2 linked regions of the Longispora fulva genome follow. The protein of the gene in region 1 interacts with the protein of each later gene in a pairwise test. Links are inferred from orthologs where the notes say so. Each region holds a gene or a part of one and is shown in the gene's direction. Other genes may lie near its edges.

Region 1 (6,353 bases):
CACTGAGGTCCACGCCCTGGGTCAGCCCGAGCAGGGACACCAGGCCGATGGTCGGGAACGCCATCAGCATGGCGAGCAGACCCTTGGTGAGCATGTACGTCACGCCCGGCATCGGCGTGAGCCGCAACTGCCGCTGCCAGCCGATCCCGCGCTCCATGGCGATCTGCGCGCCGGTGGACAGGGCCGCGCCCATCGAGCCGTACGCGGCCATCGCGACCATCAGGGACGGGGCCACGGCCGAGCCGTCGGGGTACGTCGCGCCGTTCTTGGCCCACAGGCCGCAGTAGATGACGAACAGCACCGACGGCATGACCACGGTGAAGACGGTGAACCGGCTGTTGCGGGCGACGAGCTTGGCCTCGATGGCCAGGTAGCGCAGGTTCATCGGGCGTCCTCTCCGGTGAGCGCGAGGAAGGCGTCCTCGAGGTTCACTGCTGCGATCTCAATGTCGTGGGCTTCGGGGTGCTCGCGCAGCAGGGCGCGGACGGCGGCGTCGGAGTCGGCGCAGCTCAGGACGGCGCGGCCGTCGCGGAGTTCGAGGGAGGTGACGCCGGGCAGCGCGGCCAGCTGGGCCTCGGTGGCGTCCGGCACGACGGCGCGCAGCGTACGACCGGAGGCGGCGGCCCGGACCTGGGCGACCGTGCCGTCGGCGATCACCCGGCCGGAACGGAGCAGGACGACCCGGTCGGCGTACTCCTGGGCCTCCTCCAGGTAGTGGGTGGCGAACAGGACCGTGCGGCCGGCGTCGGTGTACTCCCGCATCGACCGCCAGAACTGCCGGCGGATCTCGACGTCCATGGCGACCGTGGGCTCGTCCAGCACCAGCAGGTCGGGGTCGCTGACCATGGCCAGCGCGAACCGGACACGCTGCTTCTGACCGCCGGACAGCTTGCCGCACTTCTGCTTGGCGATGTCGGTGATCCCGACCGTCGCCATCGTGGGCGCGACCCGCTCGGGCTTGCCGTGCAGGGTGGCGATGATCTCGATGGTCTCGCGGACCGTGGCGTTGGCGCGCAGGTTGTCCTTCTGCAGCATCGCGCCGATCACGCCGGCCCGGACCGCGTCGCGCGGCGTGCGGCCGAAGATCCGCACCTGGCCGGCGTCGGGCTTGCTCAGGCCGAGGAGCATGTCCACCGTGGTCGACTTGCCGGCCCCGTTGGGGCCCAGGAGGGCGACGACCTCACCGGGGGCGATGGTCAGGTCGACGCCGTCGACGGCGCGGAGGTCGCCGTACCGCTTGTGGAGTCCGGTCAGACTGACGGCCGATCCGGCCTGGACAGTCGCTGTCGTTGTCATGCCCATGACTCTGCCGGTCCGGGGCCGGGCGTACCCCGGTCGCGCGTCATGATCTTGGCATGACAGTTGTCATGGGCCGTCGAGGACGATCGGCTCGCCCTTCTCGGCCTGGGCCAGGGCCTCCGGGTGCAGCGCGCGGGCGGCGAGGAGCCTCGGCAGCAGGTCCCGGTCCGTCGTCAAGGCCCGGAAGGCCACCCCGACGGTCACGTCGTGGTCCGGGCGGTGCAGGACCTCGATCCCGTCACCGGCCCGGATCTCCCCAGGGACGATCACTCTCAGGTACGACCCGGGCACGCCCCGCTCCGTGAACCGCCGCACCCAGCGCTTCTCCCCCAGCCATCCCGCGAACGTCCGGCACGGGATCCGCGCCGTGGTCACCTCCAGCACGACCTGCGGCCCCACCCGCCAGCGCTCGCCGATCAGCGCACCCGTGACGTCGAGGCCGACGGTGGTCAGGTTCTCGCCGAACATGCCCGGGCGCAGCTCGCGGCCCAACTCCGCGGCCCACGCGTCGAGGTCCTCCGCGGCGTAGGCGTAGACGGCCTGGTCGTCGCCGCCGTGGTGGCGCAGGTCGCGGATCCGGTCGCCGGCCAGGCCGCTGCCGCCGACGCCCTTGGGCCCGGGGGCCGTCACCGCCACCGGGCCCGGGACCGGGCGCTTGTCGATGCCGGTCTCGCCGGGCGTGGCGTGTTCGGTCGGGGTGATCCGGCCGATGTTCAGAGACAACACGGAAGCCATGATCACCAGGGTACCGCCGGGGTGGCGGGAGCATTCGGACGTCGTCTGCGGCGCGGAGCCTGCGCGGGGCCTGCCGGGAGCGTTCGCGGAGCCGTCTCGGCGCGGAGCCAGGCCCGGAATGCCCTGGCCGCGCCACGACGGGTCGTAGAGCACCAGCACCACGTGCGGGGCGCCGCAGGTGGCCCGGGACTGTTCGACCGACGTGCGGGAGCCGCCGACCCTGGTGGGATCGGCGGCTCCGTACCCGTCTAGTAGACGTGGCAGACCGGTGCGACGAACGCCTCGTCCTTGCCCGCGAGGGCCGGCGCGAAGCTGAACAGCTGGTTCACCCGCGACGCCTCGGCGGTGCTCGGGTTCGGGTTCTTGCACGAGGTACCGGCGCTGCCGCCGGACATCAGGATCGCGCAGTTACCGTTGTAGTTGTCCGGCAGGCCGAGGATGTGGCCCAGCTCGTGCGCGAGGATCCGCAGCGGGCTGTGACCCTGGTTGACCTGGGTGGTGTCGATGTAGACGGTGCCCCGACCCAGACCCTGGACGTAGGCGCGGGAGCCGCCACTGTTGGTCACGTAGATGTAGATGGTCGGGCTGCCCGTCTTCTGCAGGTGCACGTTGGGCACCCGCTGGTTCCAGATCGCGACGGCCTGGTCGGCGGTGGCCGAGAACTGGCCGGCACCGCTGGCGTTGTACACCAGGGTCCGGGCGGCGAGGGCCGGGGCAGGGGCGGCGGCCGCCGGAGCGGCCTGGGCCGCGCCGCCGCCGAAGAGCAGTGCGCTGCCGGCGACCGCGACCGCGATGGTCACGTTCCGCATACCGCGCAGGAAGCTCCTGGGAGTCATGTTCACGCTCCATGATGAGGGGTTCATGTAACAGGGACCGTTAGGACCTACCAAAGATTTAGATTTATGAATAATCAGGTGTCAAGGGGCAGACGCGAGGTTGTCACCCGATGCCGCGCAAGTGCCCAGGATGCGGCGCAATTCAAGGGTTTTCCCTAGCAGGGATGATGGGTGGACGAGGGTCGTCGGCGCGGTCGCCGATCGCCCTTGGACGGGGCAGGCAGCATGCCACCTGGCTCTGGCGGCTTGGCGGCGTCGGCGGCATGTCGTGGCGGGGCTCGGTGGGCGTCGGCGGTAGCGGGTCGGCACCGGGCTCGAGGCGGTTCGACGCCCCGGGCCGGTTTTGTCGGGGGTGGCGACTAAGGTTTCGTGGCGTGGCAACATTGACCGAACTTGTCGATCCGGGCTGGGCCGAGGCCCTCGAACCCGTGCAGCCGAACATCACAGCGATGGGTGAGTTCCTCCGGGAGGAGATCGCCGCCGGGCGCAGCTACCTGCCCGCCGGGGAGAACATCCTGCGGGCCTTCACCCAGCCGCTGGACAGTGTCCGGCTCCTCCTCGTCGGCCAGGACCCCTACCCGACCCCGGGCAACGCCGTGGGGCTGAGCTTCTCGGTGGCACCGGACGTGCGCCGGATCCCGCCGAGCCTGATCAACATCTTCAAGGAGTACATGACGGACCTGGGCCTGCCCAAGCCCGCCACCGGCGACCTGACCCCGTGGGCCGAGCAGGGCGTCCTGCTGCTCAACCGGTCACTCACCACGGCACCGCGCAATCCCGGCGCGCACAAGAACAAGGGCTGGGAGAAGGTCACCGACCAGGCGATCCGGGCCCTGGTCGCCCGGGACAAGCCGCTGGTGGCGATCCTGTGGGGGCGCGACGCGCAGGGGCTGCGGCCGCTGCTGGGGTCGACGCCGTGCGTCGAGTCGGTGCACCCGAGTCCGATGTCCGCCGACCGGGGATTCTTCGGATCGCGGCCGTTCAGCCGGGCGAACGAGCTGCTGGTCGCTCAGGGTGCCGAGCCGATCGACTGGACGTTGCCCTCCTGATTCCTGGAGCTGGCCGACCGGCCCCGGGTGGCGTCGCGAAGGCGCTGTCCGGGGCCGGGCGTCCGCTGCGGGCCGAGCGGGCCGAGCGGGCCGAGCGGGCCGAAGCCAACGAACGGCGACGCGGCTCGGATGGTGGGCCGGGCGGTCGGCGCGTTCCGCCCCGGTCTTCGCCACCGGGTGGCGGAGTTGACGGGTCCATGAGTGGGGCCGGCGCGTCACTTGTGGCCATGTCCACTTCGTGAACCCGTCGGGCCTGGGCGAACGCCAGCCCGGCGGGGTCTCCTGGAGAGGCGCGGGAGGTTCCGCGTTCCCTACCCAGGAGGCAACGATGACTTCTGTCCTTACCCGTTCCCGGATCGCGGCGCTCGCCCTGGCCGGTGCCGCCACCGTCGCGGCGGTGACCGTGCCGGTCGGCGCGGCCCAGGCCGCCACCCCGTTGCGGGTCCAGTGCTTCTACACGGTGACGGCGGCCGGCGACGGCCAGTCCGTGCGCTACGGCGCGAGCACCACGACCGCCGCCGTCGGCACGATGCACACCGGGGACGTCGTGATCACGTGGAAGACCACGACCACCCTCAACGGGTACGTGTGGAGCGCCGACTTCTACGCCGGCCACCGGTACTACCCGTTGACGAACACGACCACCGGAGCGGTGTACGCGGTCAGGGACCACTGCGAGAACATCGACGCGTAGGGGGATGACCTGTGGCCCGGGCGGGCCGGGGTGACCCCGGCCACGGGCGGGAGCGCGCCAACGCCCGGGCCACAGCCAGCGCCCATCGGCGACTCCCGAACCGCGAACCGGAGGCGACACGAGCCGGACCGGCGCATGGACGGCAGCCCCGCCCGCGCGGCGGGACCCGCGCGCCGGACTACGTGGTGTACGTCACCGTGACCGGGGCGTGGTCGGACCAGCGGCCCTCGTAGGTCTCCGCGCGCTCCACCCGGGCGGCCGTCGCACGAGACGCCAGGCCTGGGGTGCTGACGTGGTAGTCGATCCGCCAGCCGGCGTCGTTGTCGAAGGCCTTCCCCCGGTACGACCACCAGGTGTACGGGCCCGGGCCGTCCGGGTGCAGGCCGCGGACGACGTCGGCGTAGCCCACCTCGTCGTAGAGCCGGGTGAGCCAGGCGCGCTCCTCCGGGAGGAAGCCGGCCGTCTTCTGGTTGGTCTTCCAGTTCTTCAGGTCGGCCTCGCGGTGCGCGATGTTCCAGTCGCCGCAGACCAGCACCTCGCGGCCGTCGGACTCGGCGCGCTTGCGCAGCCCGGCCAGGTAGTCGATGAACTCCGCCATGAAGCGTTCCTTCTCCGACTGGCGGTCGGTGCCCGTCTCGCCGGACGGGAGGTAGAGGCTGGCGATGGTGACGCCCGGGAGGTCGACCTCCAGGTAGCGGCCGGAGCCGTCGAACTCGGTGGAGCCGAAACCGACCCGGTGTTCGAAGGGCTCGCGGCGGGTGAGCACGGCCACACCGGCCCGGCCCTTGGCGGCGGCGGGCGCGTAGAACGTGTGCCAGCCCTCGGGCTCGCGGACCTCGTCGGTGAGCTGGTGGGCCTCGGCGCGCACCTCCTGCAGGCAGACGACGTCGGCGTCCGTGGCGGCGAGCCACTCCAGGTAGCCCTTGCCGGAGGCGGCGCGCAGGCCGTTGACATTCACGGTGGAGACAGTCAGCACGCACAGCAGGCTACCCGCTGCCACCGACATTCTCGGCGACCGGTGAACCGGGCCCCATGTTGTGGCACGTTTTCGGCACACGGTCCCCCGCCAGGGTCAGGGCGCGAGGAGACCCAGGGTGTGCAGGCGGTCGCGGAGGGTCGCCACCCGGGGTTCCGTTCGCCAGGGGTCCAGGTCGCGGACCGCCGCGAGGGTCGCGTGGGTACCGGCGGCGCCCCGGTGGACCGCGAGCTGGTCGACGGTCCGGTGCAGGGTCGCGACTGCGGCGTCGAGGTGGCGTTCGAGGGTGAGGGCGCGGGCGAGCGTACCCAGGATGAGGGTTGTGGTTTTGGTGGGTGGGAGGTCGACGGCCTCCTCGAGGAGGGCTCGGCTGCGGGCCGGGCGGCCGAGGCGCAGCTCGCAGGCTCCGGCGAGGCGGGGGAAGGGCGCAGGGTCCAGGAGGAAACGGCCCACGTCGTCGATGTCGGTGTCGGCGAACAGGGCGTGCGCGGCGTCGAGGGTCGCCTCGCAGTCGCGGGCCTCGCCGAGCATCGCGTGCGCCTCGGCGACGTGCAGCAGGGCGAGGGCGCGCAGGGACGGGCTGTGCCGGGCGCTGGTCGCGGCCCGGCGGGCGTGGGCGGCGCCGGCGAGCGGGTCGCGGTCGCCGTACAGGGCGACATAGCTGGTGCGGAGCAGGGCGTGGGTCCCGGTGACGTGGTCGTCGGCGGCGCTGGCGAAGCCGAGAGCCTCGGTGAAGCGGGCCAGCGCCCTGACGCTGTCGGTGC
Region 2 (6,343 bases), 990 kb from region 1 along the record:
GCTGGACCGCGCGGATCACGTCGCGGGCCACGCCCTCGGCGGCCAGCTCCGGGGAGACGGCCACGTCGAGCAGGACCACGCCGCCGCCCACCGGGGCCGAGTGCTCGGCGTCGGCGGCGACCAGCTTGAGCTCGTACTCCCCGGAGAGGAGTTCGACGCCACCGGCCGTGACGGTCTCGCCGGAGGCCGACCACTCCCCCGCCTTGACGGCCTTGATCACCCGCTGGACGTCCTTGCCCAGCCGGGGGCCGAGGGCCTTCGGGACCACGGTGAGCACCTGCTCGCAGTAGCCGCCGAGGTCGGTGGTGAAGACGACATCCTTGACGTTGACCTCGTCGGCGATCAGGTCCCCGAACGGCCGCAGCGCCTCGGCGTCCGGCGTGGCGACCGTGAGCCGGGCCAGCGGCAGCCGGACCCGCAGGCCGGTGGACTTGCGCACCGACAGCGTGGCGGAGCACACGTCGCGGACCGCGTCCATCGCCGCGACCAGGTCGTGGTCGGCCGGGTAGTCGGCCACGACCGGGAAGTCGGCCAGGTGCACCGAACGGCCCCCGGTCAGGCCCTTCCAGACCTCCTCCGCCAGGTACGGCGCGAGCGGGGCCATCACCCGGGTCAGGGTCTCCAGCACCGTGTACAGCGTGTCGAACGCCGCCTGCTCCCCCGCCCAGAACCGGCTGCGCGACCGGCGCACGTACCAGTTGGTCAGCGCGTCGAGGAATGTGCGCACCGTGCCGCACGCGCCGGAGATGTCGTTGACGTCGAGCTGCGCGCCCGTGTCCGCCACGAGCTCGCGGGTCTTGGCCAGCACGTACCGGTCGAGAAGGTTGTCGGAGTCGGTGCGGGGCACCGCCTCCACCGTGGACGCGTTGGCGTAGAGCGAGAAGAAGTACCACACGCTCCACAGGGGAAGGAGCACGTGCCGCACGGAGTCCCGGATCCCCGACTCCGTGACGGCCATGTCGCCGCCGCGCAGCACCGGGGAGGACATCAGGAACCACCGCATGGCGTCCGAGCCGTACAGGTCGAACATCTTGTAGACGTCCGGGTAGTTCTTCAGGCTCTTGGACATCTTGCGGTTGTCGTCGCCGAGCAGCGTGCCGTGCACCACCGCCGTGCGGAACGCCGGCCGGTCGAACAGGGCCGTGGCCAGCACGTGCATGGTGTAGAACCAGCCCCGGGTCTGCGCCGTGTACTCCACGATGAAGTCGCCCGGGTAGTGCGACTCGAACCAGTCGCGGTTCTCGAACGGGTAGTGCACCTGGGCGAACGGCATCGAACCGGACTCGAACCAGCAGTCCAGCACGTCCGGCACCCGGCGCATCGTCGACCGCCCGGTCGGGTCGTCCGGGTTCGGCCGGGTCAGCTCGTCGATGAACGGCCTGTGCAGGTCGGTCACCGTCGTGCCGAAGTCCCGGTTCAGGTCGGCCAGAGACCCATAGACATCGATCCGGGGGTACTCCGGGTCATCGCTCTTCCACACCGGGATCGGCGAGCCCCAGAACCGGGTCCGGTTGATGTTCCAGTCCCGCGCGCCGGCCAGCCACTTGCCGAACTGGCCGTCCTTGACGTGCCCTGGCACCCAGTCGATGTCCTGGTTCAGCGCGAGCATCCGCTCCTTGACCTTGGTGACGGCCACGAACCAGCTGGCCACGCCCTTGTAGACCAGCGGGGAGTCGCACCGCCAGCAGTGCGGGTAGGAGTGCACGTAGCTCTCGTGCCGGAGCACGACGCCGCGCTCCTTGAGGGCCGTGATGATGGACTTGTTGGCCTCGAAGACCTGGATCCCCTGGTAGTCGGGCACCAGCGAGGTGAACTTGGCCCGGTCGTCCACGGTCATCACGGTCGGGATGCCGGCCGCCGTACACACCGCCTGGTCGTCCTCGCCGAACGCCGGGGCCTGGTGCACGACCCCGGTGCCGTCCTCGGCGGAGACGTAGTCGGCCGCGAGCACCTGGAAAGCGTTGCGCCCGCCCTGCTCGACGAGGTAGTCGAAGAGGGGCTCGTAGCGCAGGCCGGCCAGGTCGCGGCCCTTGACCACGGCGACGGGCTCGGCCTCGGCCAGCTCCTTGGCGTACGCGCCGAGCCGGTCCTTGCCGAGCACGTAGCGCTCGCCGTCCTGCTCGACCACCACGTAGTCCAGGTCCGGGCCCACGGCCAGCGCCAGGTTCGACGGCAGGGTCCACGGCGTGGTCGTCCACACCAGCACCTTCGCGCCGTCCAGGCTGTGCCCCGGGGCGGTCAGCGTGAACGCCACGGTCAGCGCCGGGTCGGTCCGGTCCCGGTACGTGTCGTCCATCTTCGTCTCGGTGTTCGACAACGGGGTCTCACACCGCCAGCAGTACGCCAGCACCCGGTAGCCCTCGTAGACCATGCCCTTGTCGTGCAGGGTCTTGAACGCCCACATGACGCTTTCCATGTAGTTCAGGTCGAGCGTCTTGTAGTCGTTGCCGAAGTCCACCCAGCGGGCCTGCCGGTTGACGTAGCGCTCCCACTCGCCGGTGTACTTGAGCACCGACGCCTTCGTGGCCGCGTTGAACTTGTCGATGCCGAGCGCGAGGATCTCGGCCTTCGTCGTGATGCCGAGCTGCTTCTCCGCCTCCACCTCGGCGGGCAGCCCGTGGCAGTCCCAGCCGAACCGGCGCTCGACCCGCTTGCCCTTCATCGTCTGGTAGCGCGGGACGACGTCCTTGACGTAGCCGGTCAGCAGGTGGCCGTAGTGCGGCAGGCCGTTGGCGAAGGGCGGGCCGTCGTAGAAGACGAACTCGTCGTTCGCCGGCCGCGCGTCGATGCTCGCTTGGAAGGTCTTGTCGGCCCCCCAGAAGTCGAGGACGCGCTCCTCGACCTGCGGCAGGGCAGGGCTGGCGGGGACTGACGATCCGTCTTTCGGATACGACATCGGTTCAAACCTCTCGCATGGGCCTCAATAGCTCCGATGCGAGGACGCGGTCACCCGCGCGGTACCACCCCGCTTGGCGGCCCCGGAGGGTCGCCCGCTCGTTCTTCGGCTGTGACGGGCCGGACCCGTCCGGTTCTACTGGGGCCCAGAGGACCTGTTCTTCCGGAGGCTCGCCGGTGATGGCCGGGTCAAAGCCTGTGCACCCATGTTACCGGTACCGCCAACTGGTTAGAGCCAGCCCGTGCCCGTCGGGGTCCTTGAACGAGACCGACCACAGCTCCATCAGGGCCGTGGCGGCCACCGCGCGGGGCCGCTGGAGGAACCGGACCCCCTTGGACCGCAGCTCCTGGTACACCGTGTCGACGTCGTCGACCTCCAGGTTCACGTGCGCGAGGCGGGGCCCCTCCGGCCGGGCGTCGTCGAGCTGGCGGAGCAGCAGTTTCGCGTCGCCGGCCGCCAGGATCGCCGCGCCGCCGCCCGAGTCGAGCTCCGTGAAGCCCAGAGTGTCCCGGTAGAACTCCAACGAACGGGACAGGTCGGATACCATCAGGCTCACGCCGACGCCCTGGATCGACGCCGGGACGATCTCGTCGGGGACCTCGTCCGCGAACTCCGCGTCGGCCTCGTAGTGGGCCCGGCCGCCGGTGAGCAGGCTCGGGTCGATCAGCCGGCTGGCCCGGGGCTCCGGCTCGTCCTCCAGGCTCGAACCCCACCGGGCGTGGTCGAGCGGCTTGGGCTCGCGGCGCGGCAGCGGGACCCGACCCGGGTCGGAGGCCTCGGCGGGGCCGGTCGGCTGGGTGGGCAGCGTCGGCAGGGTCGGCGGCGGGGTGACGAAGTCCGCCAGCTCGAACTCCGGCAGGTCCAGCGGCTCGAACTCCGGCAGCACGAACGGCGGCAACGACGGGAGCTGCGGCCGCTCGGGCTCCTTCTCCGGCGTCGGCTCGGGCTCCGGGACCGGCGCGGGTTCCGCCGCCGGTGCGGCGTCGACCGGGCTGAACAACTCATCCAGGTACGAGCCCAGCTCGTCGTCCTGCCGGGGCGTGCCGTTGCGCACGGTCTCCGCCCGGGTGGTCAGCCGGGTGACGAACTCCTCCTCGGCCGCCGCCGAGGCCGCCCGCACCCGGTCCCAGCGGATCGTCACCTGGCGCGGATCAGTGCGCAGCACGAACACCGGCAGCTGCTGGCCGGCGACCGGCCACTTGGCGACCGGCACCCCGGGGTCGCGGATCGTCTGCGCCGTGGCCGGCAGACCCGGGGCCTCCACCACCAGTTGCAACTCGCACCGGGCGCTGGACACCCCGGGCGGGGCCGGACTGGCGGCGATCACCCGGGCGCTGCCCTCGACCACCCTGCGGCGGCGGTTGGGCGCGAACGAGTTCATCCCGTGGTACGCGACCGCGCCGACGGCAACGGCGGTGCCGAGCCAGAAGACGAGCACGCTGCCCGTACCGATGCTGAAAATTATGATGAAAAGGGCAGCCAAGGGAAGAACTAGACCGAACAGACTCCGCGCATGGGAGGAGTGCGAGGAACCATCCGACACTGGGGCCTCCAGGGGGGATTTGGGCGACAGGCTGGCCCTTCTTGCCAGGCTAGGGGTGATGAACCGTTTTCGGAAGGTGATGCTCGATCTCTTTAGGCGCAGGACGAAGGTCGGATACCTGATCGATCGGGGCCGCTGTCCACCCCACGATCACAGACGGTTACCCTGCACTCGACGTCGAACCACTCAAGGAGGAGCTCGTGTCCGAGCGCACGCTCGTACTCATCAAGCCCGACGCCGTCCAGCGTGGCCTCGTCGGCGAGGTGCTGAACCGCTTCGAGCGCAAGGGGCTCACCATCGAGGCGATGACACTGCGCACGATGGACGCCGCGCTGGCCGACGCGCACTACGCCGAGCACGTCACCCGCGACTTCTATCCGCCGCTGAAGAACTTCATGACCAGCGGCCCGCTCGTCGCCCTGATCCTCTCCGGCGACCAGGCGATCAGCGTCGTCCGTGCCCTGACCGGCGCCACCGACGGCCGGGTGGCCGCCCCCGGCACGATCCGCGGCGACCTGTCGCTGTCCAACCGGGAGAACCTCGTGCACGCCTCCGACTCCGAGGACAGCGCCAAGCGCGAAATCGCCCTCTGGTTCCCTGGTTTGTGAGGACCCGCTGAGGACGACGCTGGACTGCGCGAACGGCCGACCCGCAGGGCGCTGCCCTAGCGGGTCGACCGTTCGCTTGCCAGCCCCGCCCTCAGCGGGCCACCGGCCTTAGATCAAGGACTCAGCTCAGCCCAGCACGCTCTTGCGGACATTCAGGACGTAGAGCCAGAGGGCCAGGAAGACCACGCCGATCGCGGCGATGCCCCACTGAAAGTAACCGCCAGCGATCACCAGGACCTGCAACGCCGTGCCCACGTGCCACGCCCACCTGTGCCGCAACAGTCCACACAGGAGGAAGCAGAGCACCGAGAGGCCCACCATCACCCAGACCCCGAGCCCCTGCAGCGACCCACCCATGATCCGAATGGGCTGGATCGCCAACAACAACACAATGCCTTCAATAACCAGACACCCGGCCCCGACCCCGCGCACGGCCCCACCAGGATTCCGCAACCCGGAGGGCTTCCCCTCGGCCGCGTCCCCAGCCCCGCTCTCCCCGGACCCGGTCACGTCCCCGGACGCGACCACGGAACGGTCGGCCGACTCACCCGGCTGTTCGGCCCCCGGGACCGTCACTTCTTCCTCACCAACAGCTTGCGGGCGTCCGCGACCGTCATCACCGACCCGGTGACCAGCAACCCGATCGCCCCCAACGACACACCCTCGTCGGACTCAGCCTCCGCGATCGCCACCTCGATGGCGTCAGCCAGAGTGGCCGCGACACTGACCCGCTCATCCCCGAAGTACTCCTCCGCCAAAGCTGCCAGCTTGTCCACCGCCATCCCCCGCTCCGAGCTGTTCACCGTGACCACGATCGCGTCGCACACCGGCTCCAACTGCTCCAGCATCCCGCCGACGTCCTTGTCCGCCAGTACGGCGAACACTGCGACGAGCCGGCCGAAGTCGAACTCCTCGCGGATCGCCCGAGTGGTCGCGGCCATGCCGGCCGGGTTGTGCGCGGCGTCGAGCAGGATCGTCGGCGCGTTGCGGACCTTCTCCAGCCGGCCCGGCGACGTGACCTGGGCGAAGCCCTCCCGGACCACCTCCGGGTCGAGCGCGCCCTTGTCCCTGCCGGCGCCGAGGAACGCCTCGACCGTGGCGAGCGCGACGGCCGCGTTCTGGGCCTGGTGCGCGCCGTGCAGGGGCAGGTAGACCTCGTCGTACACGCCGCCGAGGCCCTGGAGCTGGAGGAGCTGGCCGCCGACGGCCAGGCCGCGCTGGAGCACCGCGAACTCGTGGCCCTCGCGGGCGACCGTCGCGCCGACCTCGGCGCAGTGTTCCAGGATGGCCTCCATG

What was found.
Region 2: the proteins of IW245_RS38935 (region 1) and ndk interact in binary tests that used the Escherichia coli proteins (3 or more experiments, as listed by UniProt). The link is inferred for Longispora fulva from one-to-one orthologs.

What each region holds. Positions count from the first base shown.
Region 1 is NZ_JADOUF010000001.1:8,440,931-8,447,283, reverse strand. The notes cover bases 2,317-5,081. They hold IW245_RS38935 (uracil-DNA glycosylase), read left to right. Parts: upstream 2,317-3,244; coding sequence 3,245-3,919; downstream 3,920-5,081. Other genes in these bases: IW245_RS38925 (exodeoxyribonuclease III), read right to left, coding at 4,792-5,081; IW245_RS38930 (hypothetical protein), read left to right, coding at 4,248-4,613; IW245_RS38940 (snapalysin family zinc-dependent metalloprotease), read right to left, coding at 2,317-2,870. Outside these bases: IW245_RS38955 (ABC transporter permease), read right to left, coding at 1-385; IW245_RS38950 (ABC transporter ATP-binding protein), read right to left, coding at 382-1,296; IW245_RS38945 (MOSC domain-containing protein), read right to left, coding at 1,366-2,034; more of IW245_RS38940, read right to left, coding at 2,283-2,316; more of IW245_RS38925, read right to left, coding at 5,082-5,589; IW245_RS38920 (helix-turn-helix domain-containing protein), read right to left, coding at 5,686-6,353. UniProt on the Escherichia coli protein: Excises uracil residues from the DNA which can arise as a result of misincorporation of dUMP residues by DNA polymerase or due to deamination of cytosine.
Region 2 is NZ_JADOUF010000001.1:7,451,022-7,457,364, reverse strand. What follows is about bases 3,589-6,343. They hold ndk (nucleoside-diphosphate kinase), read left to right. Parts: upstream 3,589-4,639; coding sequence 4,640-5,047; downstream 5,048-6,343. Other genes in these bases: IW245_RS34490 (bifunctional folylpolyglutamate synthase/dihydrofolate synthase), read right to left, coding at 5,620-6,343; IW245_RS34495 (DUF4233 domain-containing protein), read right to left, coding at 5,174-5,479; IW245_RS34505 (VOC family protein), read right to left, coding at 3,589-4,379. In the rest of the region: ileS (isoleucine--tRNA ligase), read right to left, coding at 1-2,896; more of IW245_RS34505, read right to left, coding at 3,105-3,588. UniProt on the Escherichia coli protein: Major role in the synthesis of nucleoside triphosphates other than ATP. The ATP gamma phosphate is transferred to the NDP beta phosphate via a ping-pong mechanism, using a phosphorylated active-site intermediate.